Regions from separate parts of the Saccharothrix camelliae genome, predicted to be linked through region 2. Evidence: riboswitches for the same ligand, from Rfam matches in the RefSeq annotation. Region 2 holds a riboswitch; the other holds the start of a gene.
The links. Region 2 has a riboswitch for thiamine pyrophosphate ahead of thiC (phosphomethylpyrimidine synthase ThiC). Riboswitches for the same ligand answer to the same signal wherever they lie in the genome.
Positions count from the first base shown of each region.

Region 1: another riboswitch for thiamine pyrophosphate. It lies ahead of AB0F89_RS03035 (thiamine ABC transporter substrate binding subunit); the one in region 2 lies ahead of thiC (phosphomethylpyrimidine synthase ThiC).

Region 1 is NZ_CP160453.1:612,431-623,285, reverse strand. Features, by position in the region: partial or broken gene AB0F89_RS03050 (Uma2 family endonuclease) at 1-87, opposite strand, end outside; gene AB0F89_RS03045 (mannosyltransferase) at 497-1,696, shown strand; gene AB0F89_RS03040 (4a-hydroxytetrahydrobiopterin dehydratase) at 1,655-1,948, opposite strand; TPP riboswitch at 1,982-2,098, shown strand; gene AB0F89_RS03035 (thiamine ABC transporter substrate binding subunit) at 2,086-3,117, shown strand; gene AB0F89_RS03030 (ABC transporter permease) at 3,159-4,706, shown strand; gene AB0F89_RS03025 (ABC transporter ATP-binding protein) at 4,706-5,677, shown strand; gene AB0F89_RS03020 (DUF6345 domain-containing protein) at 6,036-7,622, opposite strand; gene AB0F89_RS03015 (GNAT family N-acetyltransferase) at 7,809-8,315, opposite strand; gene AB0F89_RS03010 (ABC transporter permease) at 8,330-9,163, opposite strand; gene AB0F89_RS03005 (ABC transporter ATP-binding protein) at 9,160-10,173, opposite strand; gene AB0F89_RS03000 (outer membrane lipoprotein carrier protein LolA) at 10,170-10,855, opposite strand, start outside.
Region 2 is NZ_CP160453.1:997,273-1,008,127, reverse strand. Features, by position in the region: gene thiO (glycine oxidase ThiO) at 1-788, shown strand, start outside; gene thiS (sulfur carrier protein ThiS) at 785-985, shown strand; gene AB0F89_RS04935 (thiazole synthase) at 987-1,742, shown strand; gene AB0F89_RS04930 (MarR family winged helix-turn-helix transcriptional regulator) at 1,800-2,231, shown strand; gene thiD (bifunctional hydroxymethylpyrimidine kinase/phosphomethylpyrimidine kinase) at 2,247-3,050, opposite strand; gene thiC (phosphomethylpyrimidine synthase ThiC) at 3,050-4,699, opposite strand; TPP riboswitch at 4,690-4,818, opposite strand; gene AB0F89_RS04915 (hypothetical protein) at 4,921-5,670, shown strand; gene AB0F89_RS04910 (peptide deformylase) at 5,743-6,327, opposite strand; gene AB0F89_RS04905 (DUF3263 domain-containing protein) at 6,438-6,734, shown strand; gene AB0F89_RS04900 (LytR C-terminal domain-containing protein) at 6,731-7,402, shown strand; gene AB0F89_RS04895 (AAA family ATPase) at 7,535-9,832, opposite strand; gene pssA (CDP-diacylglycerol--serine O-phosphatidyltransferase) at 10,139-10,855, opposite strand, start outside.

The DNA.
Region 1 (10,855 bases), 380 kb from region 2:
CCACGTCCGATCCGGGTCGTAGGGAGCCGACGACACGAGGACATCCGCTTCCGGGCGGTTGCGGGCGTCGAGCCGGATCGTCATCTCGCGGTCGACCTCGGCACCGTGAGGCGCTTGGCCCTAGAGCGCGGCGGACGCATCCAGTCGGGCAAGTCGGCCATGTCCTCACCGTAGTGCGGTTCGGTGACCTGAGCTGCGCCTGAGCCGGGACCGCCGGTCCCCGACCGACCCCGGGCAGCAGTCGGGGCGGTGCGTTCGACGCACCGCCCCGAGGTACTGTGCACGTGCGTCAGCGCACCTGCTTGCGACTGTGGCGGGCGAGGGCGAAGACGCCCCCCGCGGTGGCGAGCATCCCCAGTGCGGAGACGGTGAACACGACGATGTCGGTGGTCATGCGGTTTACCCCTTGCGTTGATCTCCCACTCGTCTTGACGCTCGGGTACCCGGTTTCGTGGCCCGGCAGTCGTGTAATTCACACCTTCGTGGAGGTAGAGCAGTGACGTTGCGCGCACTTGAGGGGCGGGTGCTCGCCTTCGCGCCGTGGATCCTGGGCGCCTCCCTGCTCGGGCACCTGGCCATGGTGGCCTTCCAGACGAAGATGACCATGGTCGACCTGATGGTCTACCGGAACGCCTCGCCCGAGCTGTTCACCGGCCTGCTCTACGAGTGGCGGCTGGAGGAGTTCTCCGACCAGTTCGCCCTCCCGTTCACCTACCCGCCGTTCTCCGCCATCGTCTTCGTGCCGCTCTCCTGGGTGCCGTGGGGCGTGGCCCGGTGGTCCTGGCAGCTGGTCAGCCTCGCCTGCCTGTGGTTCATCACCCGCAAGTCGCTCCAGCTCGCCGGCCGCGCCGACCCGCGCCGCGCGATGCTGTGGACCGGCCTGTTCATCTGGGTCGAGCCGGTCCGCACGACGCTGAACTACGGCCAGATCAACCTGGTGCTGGCGGCCCTCCTGCTCGGCGCGATGGTCAGCGCCCGCCGCTGGAAGCAGGGCGCGGGCGTCGGGATCGCGGCCGGGTTGAAGCTCACGCCCGCCATCTCCGGCCTCTACTTCCTGGTCAACCGCCAGTACAAGGCGGCGGTGTGGTCGGTCGTGGCGTTCTTCGGCACGGTCGCGGCGGCGTACGCGGTCTCGCCGAGGCTGTCGAACGAGTACTGGTTCCACCTGCTCGGCGACGCCTCGCGGGTCGGGCCGGTCGGCTCGGCGATCAACCAGTCGCTGCGCGGCGCCCTGTCCCGCACGGTCGGCCACGACATCGGCACCGGGCCGGTCTTCGTGGCCGCCGTGGTGGTCGCGGCGGTGCTCGCCGGGTTCGCGCTGCACGCGGCCGTCAAGGCCCAGGACGTGCTGGCGATGATCGTGGCCGTGCAGTTCCTCGGCCTGCTGGTCTCGCCGATCTCCTGGAGCCACCACTGGGTCTGGGCGGCGCCCGCCCTGATGTGGCTGCTGTACGCGGCCAAGCACCGGCTGGCGGCCGTCACGGCGGTGGCGTGGCTCCTGGCGATCGGCAGCTACCTGATCTCGTTCCTGCTCAACGCGCAGCCGTCGATCTGGGTCATCCCGCGCCCCTGGTACTACGCGGCGCTGGGCTGGGTCTACCCGGCGGTGGGCGTGCTCACCCTCGTCACGATCGCCGTGGTCCTGCGGCAGCGGTCAACCGAGGACGTCGAGCACTCCGTCGATCTCCTCCGCTAGGGACACGTCCAGCGCGGTGATCCCGCCGGTCGAGTGCGTGCTGCAGCGGAACGTCAGCGTGCGCCAGCGGATGTCGATGTCCGGGTGGTGGTCGTCGTTCTCGGCGATCTCCGCTACCCGGTTCACCACCTGCAACGCCCGCGCGAAGCTGTCCAGCTCCACCGTGCGCACCAGCGCGGCGTCCTGCGCGCGCCACGAGGGCAGCGACCCCAGCGCGGCGGTCACCTGGTCGTCGGTCAGCAGTTCGGCCATGGGACCGATCGTGCCACCGCGCGGGGTAGGCTGCGCGTTCACCACGGGAGTCCGGTGTTGCGCCGGGCTGAGAGGAAGGCGCGCGAGCCTTCGACCGTCCACACCTGATCCGGGTCATGCCGGTGTAGGGAGAGATGATGTTCCGACGAGTGCTGCCCGCAGTGACCGCGTTCGCGCTGCTCACCGCCTGTTCGGTGACCACCTCGGACGCGCCGGCGCCGGGGGAGCGGGTCGTCACGCTGGTGACGCACGACTCGTTCGCCCTCACGCCCGAGCTGCTGGAGGAGTTCAAGACCGGGACCGGCATCACGATCAAGCCGCTGGCCAGTGGTGACGCCGGCGAGGTCACCAACAAGCTGGTGCTCACCAAGGACGCCCCGATCGGCGACGTCGCCTTCGGCGTGGACTCCACGTTCGCCTCGCGCGCGTTGGCGGAGGACGTGTTCGAGGAGTACGCGAGCCCCGAGGCGCAGAAGGGCGCGCAGCGCTACCAGCTCGACCCGCCGAACCGGCTGCACGCGGTGGACGTCGGCGACGTGTGCCTGAACATCGACGTCGCCGCCTTCAAGGACATCGGCGAGCCCGAGCAGTACGCCGACCTGGCCGACCCCAAGTACCGGGACATGCTGGTGGTCGAGGACCCGGCCACCTCCTCGCCCGGCCTGGCGTTCCTGCTCGGCACGATCGACCAGTTCGGCGACAACTGGACGAACTACTGGGGTCAGCTCAAGGCCAACGGCGTGAAGGTCGTCAGCGGCTGGGAGGAGGCGTACACCCAGGACTTCTCCGGCTCCAGCGGCAAGGGGCCGCGGCCGATCGTGGTGTCCTACGCGTCCTCGCCGTCGGCGGAGATCGGCGACGACGGCGCGCCGCGCACCAAGGCGCTGCTGGACACCTGCTACCGCCAGGTCGAGTACGCGGGCGTGCTGAAGGGCGCGAAGAACCCCGAGGACGCGCGCAAGGTCCTCGACTTCCTGCTCGGCGAGAAAGTGCAGGCTGACGTGCCGGGCCAGATGTACGTCTACCCGTCCCGCGAGGGCGTCGCGCTGCCCGAGGCGTGGGCGAAGGCCGCGCCGCTGCCCGCCACCGCGCGGTCGCTGCCCGCCGCCGAGGTCGACGCGAACCGCGAGCAGTGGGTGCGGCAGTGGCGCACGCTGGTCCAGGGCTGAGGTCGGGACCGGGTCCGAGGCTCGCCTGGTCGCTGGCCGCGCTGCTGCCCCTGGCGTTCCTGGGCGTGTTCTTCGCCTGGCCGGTGGCGGCGATCGTCGGGCTCGGCCTCGGCGAGGGCGGCGTGCTGCCGGTCCTGGCCCGCGCCGACACCTGGGACCTGATCGGGTTCACCCTCGGCCAGGCCGCGGCGGCGACGGCGCTGGCGCTGGTCACCGGCCTGCCGGTGGCGTTCCTGCTGGCCCGCTGCCGGGTCCGCGGCGCGGGGGTGGTGCGGGCGGCGGTGATGGTGCCGTTCGTGCTGCCGACCGTGGTGGTGGGGCTGGCGTTCCGGGCGCTGTGGCCTTCCGGCGGCGTGCTGCCGATCGTGCTGGCCAACGCGTTCTTCAACGTCGCCGTGGTCGCCCGCACGGTCGGCGGCCTGTGGGCGCGGGTCGACCGGCGGGCGGAGGACGCGGCACGGGCGCTGGGCGCGTCACGGCTGCGCGCGTTCACGTCCGTGGTGCTGCCGTCGCTGGCGCCGGCGATCGGGTCGGCCGCGTCGGTGGTGTTCCTGTTCTGCGCCACCAGCTTCGGCGTGGTGCTGGTGCTCGGCGGCGCGCGGCACCGCACCCTGGAGACCGAGATCTACCTGCGCACGGTCGAGCTGTTCGACCTGTCCGGCGCGGCGGCGCTGTCGCTGGTGCAGTTCGCGGCGGTGATCGCGGTGCTGGTGGTCGGCGGGCTGGCGCGGCGCAGGCGGGAGAAGTCGCTGCCGCTGCGGGTGGAACCTCCCAGGCGGCCCGCGGGCGGTGAGTGGGCCGTGGTCGTGGCGGCCTGGCTCGTGGTGTCGGCGCTGCTCACGCCGGTGGTGGGGCTGGTGGTGAGGTCGCTGGCCACCCGGGACGGCTGGAGCTTCGCCGGGTACGCGGCGCTGGCCGGCACCGGTGAGCGCGGCACGCTGGCGGTGTCCGGGCTGGACGCGGCGGTGCGCTCGGTGCGGGTCGCGACCGACGCGACGCTGGTGGCGCTGCTGGTCGGGGTGGTGTCGGCGGTCGTGCTGGTGGGCCTGCGGCGGCACGGGTCGTGGTTCGCCGAGACCCTGGACACGGCGCTGATGCTGCCGCTGGGCGTGTCCGCGGTGACCCTCGGCTTCGGCTACCTGGTCACCATGGACGCGCTGCCCGGCGACTTCCGCACGTCACCGCTGCTGGTGCCGCTGGCGCAGGCGCTGGTGGTGACGCCGCTGATCGTGCGGATCGTGCTGCCGGTGCTGCGGGCGGTGGACGAGCGGCTGCGGCAGGCGGCGGCGACGCTGGGCGCGAGCCCGTGGCGGGTGTGGCGCGAGGTGGACTTCCCGCTGGCGGCGCGGTCGCTGCTGGCGGCGGCCGGGTTCGGGTTCGTGGTGGCGCTGGGGGAGTTCGGCGCGACGAGCTTCCTGGCCCGGCCGGACGCGCCGACGTTGCCGGTGGTGATCGCCCGGCTGATGTCGCGGCCCGGTGAGCTGAACAGCCAGATGGCCTACGCGGCGTGCGCGGTGCTGATGGTGGTGACCACGGCGGCCGTGCTGGTGATCGAGCGGCTGCGCGTGCCGAGCGGCGGGGAGTTCTGATGTCGTTGCGGGTGGACGGGTTGAGCGTGCGGTACGGCGACGTGGCGGCGGTGTCCGGGGTGGACCTGTCGATCGCCGACGGCGAGGTGGTGGCGCTGCTCGGGCCGTCCGGCTGCGGCAAGTCGACGCTGCTGCGCGCGGTGGCCGGGTTGGAGCCGCCCGGCGCCGGGACCGTGACGTGGGACGGCGTGGACCTGGCCGGGACGCCCGTGCACCGGCGTGGTTTCGGGCTGGTGTTCCAGGACGGCCAGCTGTTCCCGCACCGGGACGTGGCGGGCAACGTGGCGTTCGGGCTGCGGATGCGGCGGGTGGAGCGGGAGGCGCGGGAGAAGCGGGTGGCGTCGCTGCTGGAGCTCGTCGGCCTGGCCGGGTACGGCGGGCGGCGGGTCACCGAGCTGTCCGGTGGCGAGCAGCAGCGGGTGGCGCTGGCCCGCGCCCTCGCGCCGCGGCCGAGGTTGCTGCTGCTGGACGAACCGCTGTCCGCGCTGGACCGGGCGCTGCGGGAGCAGCTGGCGGTCGATCTGGCGCGGCTGCTGCGCGAGGCGGGCGCGACGGCGCTGGTGGTGACGCACGACCACGACGAGGCGTTCACGCTGGCCGACCGGGTCGCGGTGATGCGGGCGGGTCGCGTCGTGCAGGTCGGCGTGCCGACCGAGGTGTGGCGGCGGCCGGTCGACGTGGAGACGGCGCGGTTCCTCGGGTGCGGCAAGGTGCTGGCCGCCGACGCGGCCCGGGCGCTGGTCGGGGTGGACGGGCGGGTCGGGCTGCGGGCGACGGCGCTGCGGGTCGACCCGGGCGGGGCGGTCGAGGCGGAGGTGCTCGAACGGGTGCACCGACGTGACCACGTCCGGCTGCTGGTGCGGCTGGGGGACGAGGAGTTCGAGGCGGTCGCCCCGGTCGCCGCGCCACCGTCCCCCGGCGACCGGGTGCGGCTGGCCGTGGACCACGACGGCGTCGCCCTGATCGGCTGACCTGCGCCGCCACGGTCGTCCGCCGCCGTTGTCCACAGTTCTTCGAGGGCGGCTGCCCCCCGGCTCTGCCCCACCGCGACTACGAGCGGCGTTCCGGTGTTCCGACAACGCATTCCGGTGATCGACCCGACCGGCCGACCGCGGCGGGGATCGGGTGTGCCAGGGCCGAGGCACGGGTTGTGCTGACCTGTCCACAGCCCTGGCCGTCGTTACGGGAATCGTCTTGCCCCGCCGGCAGAATCAAAGCAGGGGTCCCCTGGGAGGGGACCCCTGCGATGCGTTGTCAGACGGCCAAGACGGTCAAGACGATCAGGTGATCAGGTGATCAGGTGATCAGAGCCGTCAGTCGGTCAGGCGGTCAGCTGGCGCCGGAGATCTTCCAGTACCCCACCGTGGGCAGCGTGTCCGGCCCGACCGGACCCATGCCCCAGAAGTGGTCGTCGAAGTTGGCGATCCACGAGTTGCCGATCGGACCCATGGTCGCCCACCGCACCCACGACGGCTGGGTGTCGATCGCCGCGCGGGACCACGCCACGCGCACCTTCAGCTTGTTGGTCAGCAGGTAGTTGGCGTACCTGGTGCCGAACGCGCCGCACTGCACCACGCTGGTCTCGAAGCTGTTGATCTGGTGCAGCCCCCGGAACGCCTGGCCCCACCGCTGCCACCACGCCTGGCCGCTCGCGGTCGGCTGGAGGAGGTTCGGCGTGTGCAGGCTCATCCACTCGGCGTCCCGGTTGCCCCAGCGCGCCTCGGTGTTGCGCAGCGTGCTGTCGTTGACGGCGCTGCACCCGGCGAACGACAGGCCGAACGCGCCGCCCAGCCCGCGGTGGTAGTTCAGGTCGACGTCGTCGGCGTACAGGTGGTCCTGGCCGCCGGGGAACGCCGGGTCCTTGAAGTCCTGCTCCCACGTGTTCCCGCCGGTCCAGCTGTGCTGCACCGGGATGCCGGCGCTGGTGAACCGGCTGTTGAAGCCGTTGACGTCGGCCGGGACGTTCGGCAGGCCCTGGCACGTCCCGGTGCCCGAGCTGCCGACGTCGATCCGGGTGGTCCACTGCGCGCCCACGTCGGAACGGGTGGCCGAGCGGGGCGGCACGGACGGGTCGAGCGGCGGGGCGGTGCTGCCGACGAGGGCGGGCAGGTAGATCACCGGCGACGACTCGGCGGTGTCCGCGCCCTGGCAGCGGAAGTACGGCTCCAGGTGCGTGGTGCCGGTGCCGAGCATGTTGTTCGCGTAGGTGTACTCCACCGAACCGAGCGAGTTGGCGCCCAGGACCTCGGCGCACTTGCGGTAGCCCTCCTGGAGGTCCACCACCGGCTTCGTGCCGACGGCGGCGAGGGTGCGGGTGGCGTAGGTGAGCTGGGTGACCGCGCCCGTGCCGTCCAGGGAGACCCGGACCTTGGAACCCGGCCCCTCCAGCGGGATGCCGTCGAGCTGGAACGCGAACGACACCGTGGTGTCCAGCTGGCCGCTGATCACCGGGTTGCCGTTGGCGTCGTGGATCTCGACCACCGTGTGCGACGCGCTCGCCGTGGCGTTGGCGGGCAGCAGCCCGACGCCGCGCAGGGCTTCCGTGACGCGCTTGGTCGCGTCGGCCAGGGGCACGCCCCGCAGCGCTCGGATCGCGTTGAGGTCGAGCTGGGTCTGCCGGGTCGCCCGACCGCTCTCGTCGGGCGCGCCCGCGCCGCGGTCGATGCCGGGCACGTGCAGGTGACGGGCCTCGTCGGTGAACGTGACGACGCCCTCGCGCGTGCGTTCGACGGTCTTCAACCCGAACGCCCGCTGCAGGGCCGTCGCCTGGTCCAGGGTCAGGCCCTCGGAGCGGACGGCGTAGATGGGCAGTTCGCCGGCCGCGGTCGCGGTCGCGGCGGTGGCGCCGGTGAGCGCGGCGGCGCCCAGCATCCCGGACAGGGCGAGCAGCGTCGCTCCCCGTCGTCTCGTGGACATGCGTTCCCTCCTCCTGCGCCGCGGGGCAGGGCCCGCGGCACGTGAGGAGGATTTGCGGCGAAAGGGGTTGATACCGGACAGACCGCGCGCCACTCGATCGCGCCAACGTTGTAACTCCGTTGGCGCACAAGGAAATGCTCGAACCCGCACATCAGCGGTCGGCGGGCTTCGGGTATCCGCACGGGGTCAGGGGCGGAGCTGGAGAGCGTATTCCACGTCGCCGTGTTCGGCGCCCTCGACGTGCTCCGGCCACTCCTCGTGGAACGTCCGCACGTGCTCCAGCCCCACCTTCTCCAGCACCCGCCGCGACCCGGTGTTCACCACCATCGCGTACCCCACGACCCGCTCCACCCCGGTCGCCCGCGCGTGCTCCACCAACGCCGACGCGCCCTCGGTGGCGTAACCGCGACCCCAGAAGTCGGGGTGCAGCCGATAGCCCAACTCGGCCGCACCCGCGCCCGCCGCGCTCAGCTCGAACCAGCCGATGAACGCGCCGGACGCCTTCTCGTGCGCCGCCCACCAGCCGCCGCCGAGCACCTTCGGCAGCACGACCCGCTCCACGTCGGCCCGCGACACCGGTTTGCCGTCCTCGATGAACCGCATCACCCGCGGCTCGCCGAGCAACCACGCCAACGAGTCCACATCGGACTCCACGAACCCCCGCAACGCCAACCGGCCGGTCTCCAGGTGCACCGGCCGATTGTCGGCTAGCTGTCCTTCGTCGCCAACCGCATTGCGGCCAGCGACAGCCCGATGACGATGTAGCACGCGGCCAGCGCCGTGCTGCGCCACAGCTGCTCGGTCGGCAGCGGGTCGCGCATGACGTCGATCAGGCCGCTCCACGCCGACGTGATGAGGTACGGGTGCAGCCAGTCCAGCGCGCTGAACACGCCGAGCACCTGGAACACGATCACACCGGCCATCGTCGCGGCCATCACCACCAGCGGGTGCTCGGTGCACGCCGAGATCGCCAGCGCGATCGCCGCCACGCCCCACACCTGCACGGTGACCAGCAGGACCGCCAGCAGGATGCGGCCCAGCGCGCCGCCGAGCGACAGCGTGCTGCCGGACAGCGTGAGCATCCCGCCGCCGCCGAACAGCACCACACCGGTGATCGCGCCGACGACCGCGATCAGCACGACCGCGAACAGCGACATCGTGGCCACGCCGAACGCCTTCACGCCCAGCAGTCGGACCCGCCCGATCGGCGAGATCATCAACCCGCGCAGCGTGCCGTGCTGCGCCTCGCCCGCCAGCCCGTCGGCCGCCCAGATGGCGCCGACCAGCGGCATCAGCAGCGGCAGGGCCAGGAATAGGGTGAACACCGGCAGCACCAGGCCGTTGCCCGCGACGATCGCGGCCAGGCCGGGTCCGGCGGGGCCGTCGCCGTCGACCGCGAACCACAGCCCGATCCCGGCCAGGACCGGCACCAGGCACAGCGACGCCAGTCCGATCACCGTCCGCGGCCGGCGCAGGATCCAGCGCAGCTCCGAGCGCAGTTGCCTGCCCAGCGGAGCGCGCGTGGCGACCAGCGCGCTCATCGGGACCCCTCCTCGATCGTGTCCACCGCGGACAGGTTGTGCTCGGACTCCTCGGCCTCGGTGAGCCGGGCGAACAGCTCCTCCAGGCCGGTGCGGTGCCGGCGCGCCTCGTGCACCGGGACGCCCGCGGTCACCAGCGCCTCCACCACGGCGGGCGCGGTCGTGCCGATCAGCTCGACCCGCACGCCCCCCTCGAACGGCCGCGCCGAGATCCGGCCCGCGCGCAGCGCGTTCAGCGCGTCGTCCACGTCCGGCGTGACGATCAGCAGCGAGCTGCTGTCGGCGTGCAGCAGCTCGGCCAGCTCCCCCTGCGCCACGACGGTCCCCCGGTGCAGCACGGCCACGTGCGTGCACGTCGCCTCGATCTCGCTGAGCAGGTGCGACGACACGACGACCGTGCTGCCCGCCTCGTGCAGGTCCGCGATCACCCTGCGCACCTCGCGGGTGCCCGCCGGGTCCAGGCCGTTGGTCGGCTCGTCCAGCACGATCAGCTCGCGCCGGACCAGCAGCGCCGAGGCGATCCCCAGCCGCTGCTTCATGCCCAGCGAGTACCCCCGGTAGCGCCGGTGCGCGGCGGCGGTGAGGCCGACCCGCTCCAGCGCGTCCTCCACGGCCCGCGGGATGTCGGCGGTGGCGAGCAGCGGCTCGAACGCCGCCGCCCGCCGCAGGTTCTCCCGACCGGACAGGAACGGGTGGAACCCCGGACCCTCGACCAGCGCGCCGACGTGCGGCAACGCCTCCGCGGCGCCGTCGGGCAGGGCCTTGCCCAGCAGCTCGACCTCCCCCTCGGTCGGCCGCACCAGCCCGAGCAGCATGCGGATCGTGGTGGTCTTGCCCGACCCGTTCGGGCCGAGCATCCCGAGCACCGCACCTCGCGGCACCTCCAGGTCCACCCGGTCCACCGCGACGGTGCTCCCGTACACCTTGCGCAGCCCCCGCGTCCGGGCCGCGAGGACCGGGGTGGAGCCGGCGGTCACCGGCTCCACCCGCGCGCTGGTCGAGGTGGTCACTTGACCTGGCCGATCGCGTCCACCAGCACCTGCTCCGGCACCGCGCCCGCGGCCACCCGGCCGTCGTCGGCGATCAGCAGGCCGCCGACCCGGGTCGTGATGAGCGTGCCCGAGCCCCAGTCGCCGCTGACCTGCTTGCCCAGCTGCTGGAGCAGGCCCCGCACGTCCTGCTGACCGAACTCCGGCCGCTCACCGCCGCGCTCGCCCCGCTCCGGCTGCTGCCGCATCAGGTCGCCCAGCGCGTTGCCCGGCACGCGCGCCGCCAGCACGACGTCCCAGCCCTCGCCGATGACCTGGGGGTTCGCCTCGCTGAACGCCTGCTCGGCGGCGGCCTTCCGCTCCGCCGACGGCTCGTCCAGGTCCGGCACGACCACCTCGGCCCCGGCGGGCGGGGTGAAGGTGAACAGCGACGCGTCCTGCGGGCCCACGTTCAGCTCGGAAAACCCGACCTGCACGGCGGGCGCGTCCGTGCCGTTGGTCAGCACGGCCACCCGCAGCGGCGCCCGCAGCTCCGCGTCGACCGCGACGCGCACCTCGCGCAGCACCGTCTTCTCGGTCGGCTTCGGGGTCAGCACCAGCTCGTACACCGGCCGGTTGGCCACCCGCGCGGTGCCGTCGACGGTGACGTCGCTGAACTCCTGGATCGCGGCCACCACCTGCCGCGACAGCGTCACCGGGTCGG
Region 2 (10,855 bases):
CGGAGTTCGCCCGCGAGCTGGGCGTGGAGCTGAGCCCGGCCGGGACGCTGGCGGTCGCGGTCGACCGGGCCGACGTCGAGGTGCTGGACCAGCTGCGCGACTACCTGGGGCGCAGGGGCCGGTCCGCGACGAGGTTGACCGGGCGTGAGCTGCGCGCCCTGGAACCCGGCCTCGGGTCCGTCCGAAGTGGACTGTCGGTGCCCGGTGACGTGGCCGTGGACAACCGGGCGCTGCTGCGCGCGTTGCGGGCCGCCTGCGAGGCCCGCGGCGTGGCGTTCACCGACTCGGCCCCTCCCGAGGCCCCCGGGGTCACGGTGATCGCGGCGGGCGCGTGGAGCCGCGACCTGCACCCGGCGCTGAAGGACGTGATCCGGCCGGTGAAGGGCGAGATCCTGCGGCTGTCGGCACGACCGGGCGCGCTGCCGCCACCCCGGCACACGATCCGCGCGCACGTCTCCGGCCGACCCGTGTACCTGGTGCCGCGCGCGGACGGGTTCGTCCTCGGCGCCACCCAGTACGAAGCCGGGTTCGACGGCGGCGTGACCGTCGGCGGCGTGCGGGACCTGCTGCGCGACGCCGAGGTCGTGTGGCCCGGCATCGCCGAGTACGCGCTGACCGAGGCCGCCGCCGGGTTCCGCGCGGGCAGCCCCGACAACGCGCCGGTCGTCGACTGGCTGGAACCCGGCGTGCTGGCCGCCACCGGCCACCACCGCAACGGTCTGCTGCTCGCGCCCGTCACGGCGCGGCGGGTGCTCACCCTGCTCCGCGAAGGAGGGAACAACCGGTGAAGGCGAAGGTCAACGGCGCCGAGCGGGACCTGGCCGACGGCGCCACGGTCGCCGCCGTGCTCGTGCTGCTCGACGCGCCGCCCAGCGGCGTCGCGGTCGCGGTGGACGGCGAGGTCGTGCCGCGCGCGGCGTGGGCCACGACCACCGTGCCCGACGGCGCCGTGGTCGAGGTGCTGACCGCCGTGCAGGGGGGCTGACGTGGACGACCCCCTGGTGATCGCCGGACGGGAGTTCGGCTCGCGCCTGGTCATGGGCACCGGCGGCGCGGCGAACCTGGCGGTGCTGGAACGCGCGCTGGTGGCGTCCGGCACCGAGCTGACCACCGTCGCCATGCGCCGCCTGGACGCCTCGGGCGGCGGCGTGCTCGACCTGCTCGGCCGGCTCGGCATCTCCGCGCTGCCCAACACCGCCGGCTGCCGCACCGCCGCCGAAGCCGTGCTCACCGCCCGGCTCGCCCGCGAAGCGCTGGGCACGGACTGGGTGAAGCTGGAGGTCGTCGCCGACGACCAGACCCTGCTGCCCGACCCGGTCGAACTCCTGGACGCGGCGGAACGGCTGGTCGACGACGGTTTCGTGGTGCTGCCCTACACGTCCGACGACCCGGTGCTGGCGCTGCGCCTGGAACAGGCGGGCTGCGCCGCCGTGATGCCGCTCGGCTCGCCCATCGGCACCGGGCTGGGCATCCGCAACCCGCACAACATCGAGCTGATCGTGGCGCGCGCCTCGGTGCCGGTGGTGCTGGACGCCGGTGTCGGCACGGCGTCCGACGCGGCGCTGGCGATGGAGCTGGGCTGCTCGGCGGTGCTGCTGGCGACGGCCGTCACCAGGGCGCAGGACCCGGAGCGGATGGCCGCGGCCATGCGGGCCGGCGTGGAAGCGGGCAGGTTGGCCCGGCTGGCGGGCCGCATCCCGAAGCGGTTCTGGGCGCACGCGTCGAGTCCGGCGATGGGGTGATTGCCAAGCACGGCATGATGGACGCTCGTTGTGCCCGTCTGCCCGAGGAGGACCGCCGTGACGGCCGACCAGGTCGAGGACGCCACCGCCCGGCTGTACCTCGCGATCGGCAGGCTCTCCCGGCTGCTGCGCCGCACCGGGTCGCCCGGCCTCGGACCGGGCGCGGTGTCGGCGCTGGCGACGCTGGCGCGCTGCGGCCCCATGCGGCTGGGCGACCTGGCCGCCAAGGAGGGCGTCGCGCCACCGACCCTGTCCCGCATCGTGGCCGCGCTGGTGGAAGCCCGGTACGTGCGCCGCGAACCGGACCCGCAGGACGGCCGCGCCTGGCTGGCCACCCCCACGCCGGAGGGCGTGACGATGGTGTCGGGGGTGCGGTCGGCCCGGGTGCGGGAGCTGCAGCGGCGGATCGAAGAGCTGAGCCCCGAGCACCGCGACGCCCTCGTCAACGCCCTGCCCGCGCTGGAGGTGCTGGTCGGCGAGACGGCCTGACCCCCGAACCGCCGGCTACCCCTCCAACCGCCACAGCGGCGACACCGGGCCGACCCCGGCGCCCAACGGGTACGCCGCCGCCACCGACCGGACGACGAAGTCCTTGCCGAACCGCACCGCCGCCGGCACGTCCGCGCCCCGCGCCAGCTGCGACGCGATCGCCGACGCCAGCGTGTCCCCGCTGCCGTGCGTGTGCTTGACGTCGTAACGCGGCCCCAGCAGCTCCACGAACCGCTCGCCGTCGTACAGCACGTCAAGGCACTCCGGGTCGTCCCACAGGTGCCCGCCCTTCACCAGCACCCACCGCGGCCCCATCGCGTGCAACGCCTCCGCCGCCCTGCGCTGGTCCGCCCGGCTGCGCACCTCGATCCCGGTCAGCAGCCGCACCTCGTCCAGGTTCGGCGTCACCAGCGTCGCCCGCGGGAACAGCAGCACCCGCAGCGCGTCCAGCGCGTCGTCGGCCAGCAGCTGGTGCCCGTGCATCGACGCCGCCACCGGGTCGACCACGAACGGCCCGACGTCGACCCGGTCCAGCGCGCCCGCGACCGCCTCGACGATCGCCGCCGACGCCAGCATCCCGGTCTTCGCCGCGTCCACCCCGATGTCCGTCGCCACCGCCTCCACCTGCGCCGCCACCACCTCCGGCGGCAGCTCGGCGTACCCGGACACGCCCAGCGAGTTCTGCACCGTCACCGCCGTCACCGCCGTCATCCCGTGCACGCCGCACGCGAACAACGTCCGCAGGTCGGCCTGCAGGCCCGCACCACCGCCGGAGTCCGACCCGGCGATGGTGAGGACCCGCGGTGGCGTGACCGCCATCAATCCACCACCGGCAGGTACACCTTGCTGCCGCGGTCGCCGAACTCGTGCGACTTCTCCGACATGCCCGCCTCGATCGCCTCCACAGTGGACAGCCCGCGCTCCTCCGCGTACCGCCGCACGTCCTGGGTGATCTTCATCGAGCAGAACTTCGGCCCGCACATCGAGCAGAAGTGCGCCGTCTTCGCGGGCGCCGCCGGCAACGTCTCGTCGTGGAACGACCGCGCCGTGTCCGGGTCCAGCGACAGGTTGAACTGGTCCTCCCAACGGAACTCGAACCGCGCCTTCGACAGCGCGTCGTCCCAGTCCTGCGCCCCCGGGTGCCCCTTCGCCAGGTCGGCGCTGTGCGCCGCGATCTTGTACGTGATCACGCCCGTCTTCACGTCGTCCCGGTTCGGCAGGCCCAGGTGCTCCTTCGGCGTCACGTAGCACAGCATCGCCGTGCCCAACCAGCCGATCTGCGCCGCCCCGATCGCCGACGTGATGTGGTCGTACGCGGGCGCGATGTCCGTGGCCAGCGGCCCGAGGGTGTAGAACGGCGCCTCACCGCACCACTCCTCCTCCAACCGCACGTTCTCCGCGATCTTGTGCATCGGCACGTGACCCGGACCCTCGATCATCACCTGCACGTCGTGCGACCGCGCCACGTGCGTCAACTCGCCCAACGTGCGCAGCTCCGCGAACTGCGCCTCGTCGTTGGCGTCCGCGATCGAACCCGGCCGCAACCCGTCACCCAGGCTGAACGTCACGTCGTACGCGCGCAGGATCTCGCACAGCTCCTCGAAGTGCGTGTACAGGAAGCTCTCCCGGTGGTGCGCCAGGCACCACGCCGCCATGATCGACCCGCCGCGCGACACGATGCCCGTCACCCGCCGCGCCGTCAGCGGCACGTACCGCAGCAGCACCCCCGCGTGCACCGTCATGTAGTCCACGCCCTGCTCGGCCTGCTCCACCACCGTGTCGCGGTACACCTCCCACGACAACTTCGCCGGATCGCCGTCCACCTTCTCCAGCGCCTGGTAGATCGGCACCGTCCCGATCGGCACCGGCGAGTTCCGCACGATCCACTCGCGCGTCTCGTGGATCCGCTTGCCCGTCGACAGGTCCATGATCGTGTCGGCGCCCCAGCGCGACGCCCACACCATCTTCTCCACCTCCTCCTCGATCGAGGAGGACACCGCCGAGTTCCCGATGTTCGCGTTGACCTTCACCAGGAACTTCTTGCCGATGACCATCGGCTCGGCCTCGGGGTGGTTGCGGTTCAGCGGGATCACCGCCCGGCCGATCGCCACCTCGTCCCGGACGAACTCCGGGCTCATGTTCTCCCTGGCCGCCACGAACCGCATCTCCGGCGTGACGATCCCCGCCTTGGCGTACGCCAACTGGGTCACCGCGCCGTTCACCGGCTCGCGACCCGCGACCCAGCCCTCGCGCAGCTTCGGCAGTCCACTGTGGACGTCGATGGTCGCGCTCTCGTCGGTATACGGACCGGAAGTGTCGTACAGGTCGACGTGCTCGCCGTTGGTCAGCTCCACCCTGCGAAAGGGCACCCGCACACCATCGCCCACCTCTCGGTGGACCTTCCGCGAGCCCGAAACGGGCCCGGTGGTGACACTGGGCTTGACCGAGCGGTCGTCAAGTGCCGTCACGACATTCCTCCCTACGCCGGCATTACCCGGTCAGGTTCAGGCGGTCGGCGGCACCGGGACCCCGCAGGTCCCAGCCACCCTCTCAGCCCGCTGTGGCGCGAGCTCCCGCGTGTGTTGAGTTGTCCAGCCCCTCGGGCTGTCGGCCTGACCATAGCCACGGCCCGCCACCGCTGCCAAGGTGCGGGTGCCAAGCCCCACCCTTTGCGCGTACCTTTCACCGCGTGGCTGATCACCAGCCGTTCCCGCCCGGCGCCCGGCGCGTGGCCCGCCCCGCCGCCGTCTCGCCGTGCCCGTCGTGCGGCGACCTCGCGGGCCGCGGCTACCCCGGGTGCCGGTTCTGCGCCGAACTCGTCGACCAGTACTGGCTGCTCGACTGGCAGGAGCTGCTGGCCGCCGAACAACTCGCCGAAGGCGGCGCCGGCGAACGCGAACTCGCCGAACTCGTCCTCGCCGACGAAGTCGGCCTGCACCCCTGGACCTGCACCGACTGGGCCATGACCCTGCTTGCCTGCTCCCAGTGCGGCGAAGAACTCGCCACCGGACCCGTCGACTGCGTCCGCTGCGCCATGGCCGACAACCTGCGCTGGTCCTGGGACCACACCGGCCACCCCGCGGCGATGACCGCGGGCGAACACGCCCTGCGCGTCGCGCGGGCCACCCTGCGCGCACCCCACCGCGGCCGTGCCGCCATCGTCGGCGCGTGGCGGCTGCTGCTGCCGTTCCTGCTGGTGGGAGAGCTGCCGACGGTCGGCCAGGTGCGGCGGATCAGGGCCGCCGTGCTCGCCGGCGCCTACCCCGAACTGGCCCGCTGCGCGGGCTACGTCGAACTGGCGTCACTGCCCGAACTGCCCTGGCGGCGCCCCGAGCGCCCCACCCGCGCCGACCACCAGCCGAAGGCCCAGCGCCACCACGACACCACCGCCGCCGCGGCGCGCGCCACCCCCGGCGAACCGGCCACCGACCCCGCCTGACCAGCGCCCGTCCCGCCCCTGTCCCGCTTGAGCCCGCCCTGGTTGAGCCCGCCCTGCTTGAGCCCGCCCCGGTCAGTCGTCCTCGTCGTCCGCGAACGGGTCCTCCGACGTCGCCGGGTCCCACGACAGGCCCGGCACACCCCACCCGTTGGCCTTCAACATCCTCTTCGACGCCCGCTTGTGCCGACCCACCAGCCGGTCCAGGTAGATGAGCCCGTCCAGGTGATCGGTCTCGTGCTGCAGGCACCGGGCGAAGAACCCCGTGCCCTCCACCTCCACCGGCTTCCCGTCGCCGTCGGACCCGGTCACCTTCGCCCGCGCCGCCCGACCCGTCGGGTACGACTCGCCCGGCGCCGACAGGCACCCCTCGAAGTCGTCGTCCGGGTCCGGCATCCCCAGCGGCACCTCCGACGTCTCCAACACCGGGTTCACCACCACACCCCGGTGCCGGACGCCCTGGTCGTCCGGGCAGTCGTAGACGAACAACCGCAGGTCGACCCCGATCTGGTTGGCCGCGAGACCGACACCGTTCGCCGCCGCCATCGTCTCGTACATGTCGTCGACCAGCGTGCGCAGCGCCTCGTCGAACACCTCGACCGGGCGGGTCGGGGTGTGGAGCACGGGATCTCCGGCGATCCGGATCGGGTGAACTGCCATGACGCGCAGCCTAACGGCGAGCCGATCGGACGCGCCGACCGATGAGCCGACCCGGACCAAGATCACGTGATGTAATGGCACCCACGCACGGGACACGGCTGAGGAGCCAGATGGACGCCGCAGAGGCACTGGCGCCGGCGGAGGGGCCGGACGACGGGTTGACCGACCGGGAGCGCGAGATCCTGGCCTTCGAGCGCCAGTGGTGGAAGTACGCCGGTGCGAAGGAACAGGCCGTCAAGGAGCTGTTCGACATGTCCTCGACGCGCTACTACCAGCTGCTGAACGCGTTGATCGAGAAGGAAGAGGCGTTGGCCGCCGATCCGATGTTGATCAAGAGACTGCGCAGGTCCCGCTCCGGCAGGCAACGCGCCCGCGCGGCCAAGAGGCTGGGCGTCGAGCGCCGATGACGAACCCGGAACAGCCCGCGGGCCCCGCCCACCCGGCCCGCGCCGCGGGCTACGCGCTGATCGGCGTGGCCGTCGTCGCCCTGGTGATCGGGCTGATCAGCCTGTTCACCGGCGGCCCCGGCGACGACCCGTCCACCGCCCAGTCGACCCCGCCGGCCGACACCTCCACCGCCTCCGCCGGCCCGACCACCGCGGTCCCGCCCGGCGAGACCACCACCCCGGCCCCGTCCTCGGACACGCCCCAGCCCACCACCGGCGCACCCACCACCACCGGCGAAACCCCCGGCGGCACCCCGACCGGCACCCCCGGCGCCACCCCGGGCGGCACCAACGCCGAAGTCCCCCCGCCGCCGGTCGACCCCGCCCCCAAGCCCTCGGTGCGCATCTACAACAACAGCACCACCCAGGGCCTGGCGGGCCGCGCGTCCGACGACGTCCTCCGCGCCGGCTGGCAGGTCGCCGAGAAGGGCAACTACTCGCAGGGCACCATCCCGACCACCACCGTCTACTTCCGGCCCGGCACCGACGAGGAAGCCTCCGCCACCGAACTGGCCAGGATCCTCAAGGCCCGCGTCGAACCCCGCTTCAACGGCATCGAGTCCGCCCAACCCGGCATCATCGTCATCGTCACCAACGACTACCAGGGCCCCTCCGGCAAAGCCTCCTGACCCCCGCGAGTCGAACCCCCACGTCCCGCGAGTCGAACACTCACGTCGGGCGAGTCGAACCTCCGCGTCCCGCGAGTCGAACGTTCAGGCCCCGCGAACTCACCGTTCGCGGGGCCTGAACGCTCGCGGGACTTACCGCTCGCGGGACTTGGCGTAAGCGGCCAGGGTCGCCAGCTGCGCCGGGTCCAACGACGGCCGGACCGCCGCCCGCGCCGCCGCGAGGTGAGCACCCGTCACCTCCGCCGCCGACAACGACTCCCGCATCGCCGTCAACGCCGCCTCCCGGATCAACGCCGCGCAGTCCGCCGCCGAGTACCCGTCCAACTCCTCGGCCAGCGAACCCAGGTCCACGTCCGACCCCAACGGCGTGTTCCGCGACGACGCGCGCAGGATCTCCGCCCGCGCCTCCGCGTCCGGCGGCGGCACGTACACCAACCGCTCCAACCGCCCCGGCCGCAACAACGCCGGGTCCACCAGCTCCGGCCGGTTCGTCGCACCCAGCACGATCACGTCCCGCAACGGCTCGACCCCGTCCAACTCGGTCAACAACGCCGCGACCACCCGGTCCGACACGCCCGAGTCCGACGACTGCCCGCGCCGCGGCGCCAACGCGTCCACCTCGTCCAGGAACACCAGCGCCGGCGCCGCCTCGGCCGCCCGCCGGAACAACTCGCGCACCGCGCGCTCCGACTCGCCGACGAACTTGTCCATCAACTCGGCGCCCTTGACCGACAGCACGTTCAACCGCCCGGTGCCCGCCAACGCCCGGACGAGGAACGTCTTCCCGCACCCCGGCGGACCGTAGAGCAACAACCCACGCGGTGGCGCGACACCCAACCGGGCGAACGAATCCGGGTACTGCAACGGCCACAGCGCGGCCTCCGTCAGGGCCTGCTTCACCTCGGTCATGTCGCCGACGTCGTCCAGCGTCAGCCCACCGGTCCGCAAGGTGTCCGAAGTGGACATCGAGATCGGGCGAACGCTCTCCAGCGCGCCCACCAGGTCCGCCTGCCCGACCCGCGGCTCGTCCACGTCACGCTGCCGCAACGCCGCCCGCAACGCCGCCTCCCGCCGCAACGCCACCAGGTCCGCCGCCACGAACCCGGGAGTCCGGTCCGCGACCGCGCCGAGGTCCACATCGGACTCGACCGGCACGTCGCGCAGCAGGACCCGCAGCAGCTCGGTCCGCACACCGCCGTCGGGCAGCGGCAGGACCAGCTCCCGGTCGACCAGCTCCGGCACCCGCAGCCGCGGGTCGACCGCCTCCGGGTGGGCGCTGGTGACCACCAACGCCACCCCGTCGGGACGACGGCGCAACGCGTCCAGCACCACCGTCGCCACCGGCGGCGGCGAGGCCGCGGGCAACAACGCCTCCACGTCGGTCAGCAACAGCACCGCCGGCGCCTGCTCCTGCGCCCGCGCCAACGCGTCCACCACCCGCTGCGCCGCCGCGTTCGCCTCAAGTACGGCGATGCTCGGCGCCGCCACCTCCACCACCGCCGCCCCGGCCCCTGCCGCCACGGCTCGCACGAACGTCGCCTTGCCGACCCCTTCGGGCCCGTTCACCAGCGCCGCCAACCGCGGCGTGGCCCCCAGGCGGGTCAGCAGCTCGGGGTGGCTGAACGTCAGGTTCAACCACTCCGCCAACCGCTTCGCTGCCTCCTGCTGCCCGACCAGATCCGCAACCGGCACCGCCGGCACCACCACCTCGACCGCCGCGCCCCCCACCCCCGACCCACCCCCGGGCCCGGCCACCACCCCCGCGCTGACCTGCCCACCACCCCACGCCCTCGCCGCCCCCACACCCGAACCCGCCGCTGCCCCTACCGCCGCCCCCGCCCCCGATGGGACCGCCGACGCGTCACCGGTCCGAGCCCCATCGCGCCAGCCGACCACCGTCGACGGCTGCACGGCCACCGGCCCACCGGCGGGGTCGGCAGACGTGATCGTCAGCAACTCGTTCGTCCACGTCATCCCGATGGCGTTGGACAGCTTGCTGCGCGTGGCGCTCACATCCGCACCGGGCGGTGGCGCCAGGTCCTGCGGCAGCAGCGAGACCGCGTCACCGACCGTCAGCACCTTGCCGGTCAGCGCCATGCGCAGCGTCTCGGGCGTGAGCGACGTGCTCGCCAACCGCGACCCGGCCACGATCACCGTGCGGGCGGCGGCGACGTCCACCGGCGCCACCACCACCTCCGCGCCTTCCACCACGCCGAGGTTCGACAGCGTCACGTCGTCCGCCAGCAGCACACCGGGCGGCCCGTCACCGTTGGTGGCGGCGGCCAGGGCGGCGCTCACCCGGGCTCCGGTCAGCCGCACGGCGTCCCACGCGCGCAGCCCGAGCGCGTCCAGCACCTCCGGGTGGAGGCGGACCACGCCGCGACGGGTGTCCAGGGCCGAGGGGGACAGGCGGACGGTCAGGGTGATCACGGGTCGAGCCTAGTTGGGCCTGGCGGCGCCGCGCGGTGTTGGGCGGTGCCGGGCGGCCGGTTCCGGTTGGTGGGTCGTGGTGGCAGGTCGGGTCGGACAGGTCGGGTCGGGCAGGTCGGGTCGGGCACGGGCAGGTCGGGCACGGGCAGGTCGAGCGGAGGTGGGCGGTTGGTCGGCGGCCTCGTTGTTTCAACCGACGTTCGGCGCCTTCAAAAACGGCGTTTCGCTACACTCCCGGTGTCGAGATCACCCGATCGTGTACCGCCGACCACCCGCATAACCCCAGCTCAGAAGCACCCTACCGACCTACGGCCGGTCGTGCCGGCGCAAGCCCATCTGCCGCCACCCCCGCCGCTTGCCCGACCGCCCGACCCGACCGCCGGCCTCCGCCGCCACCTGCGTCGGGTCCACCCCGCGCCGAGGCCGCCGCACGGCGCGCATGGCCGCACCAGCGACCCGACCGCCCAGCGGCTGCCGCAACCCCAACCGCCGCGCCGCCACGCCGTGCGCCCGCTTGATCGCCCGCCGGTCCGCCGCCGCCACCGACCACGCCTCCGGGTGCTTGGCCAGCCACCGGTACCGCCGCACCGAGTACGGCAGGTGCGCGAGGTACACCAGCATCGCCGCGCTCAGCGCCACCAGCGGGAACGTGATGACGGCGGCGGCCAGCAGGCCGACCAGCACCAGCAGCGGCGCGACGAAGCGCGGGGGGACCTTGATCGTCTTCACCGACAGCGTCGGGATGCGGCTGACCAGCAGCATCGCGACCGCCACCGTCCACACCGCGACGACCACCTGGCTGGACCACCACCCGGACCGGCCCAGCTGCTCGTCCAGGATCAGCGGCAGCAGCAGCAGCAACCCGCCGGCCGGCGCGGGCACGCCGACGAAGAACTCCTTCGCGTACGGTGGCTGCTCGACCTCCAGCAGGGTGTTGAACCGCGCCAGCCGCAGCACCATGCACACCGCGAACACGAGCGAGATCACCCAGCCCTGCCGGCTGTCCTCGAACTGCCACACGTA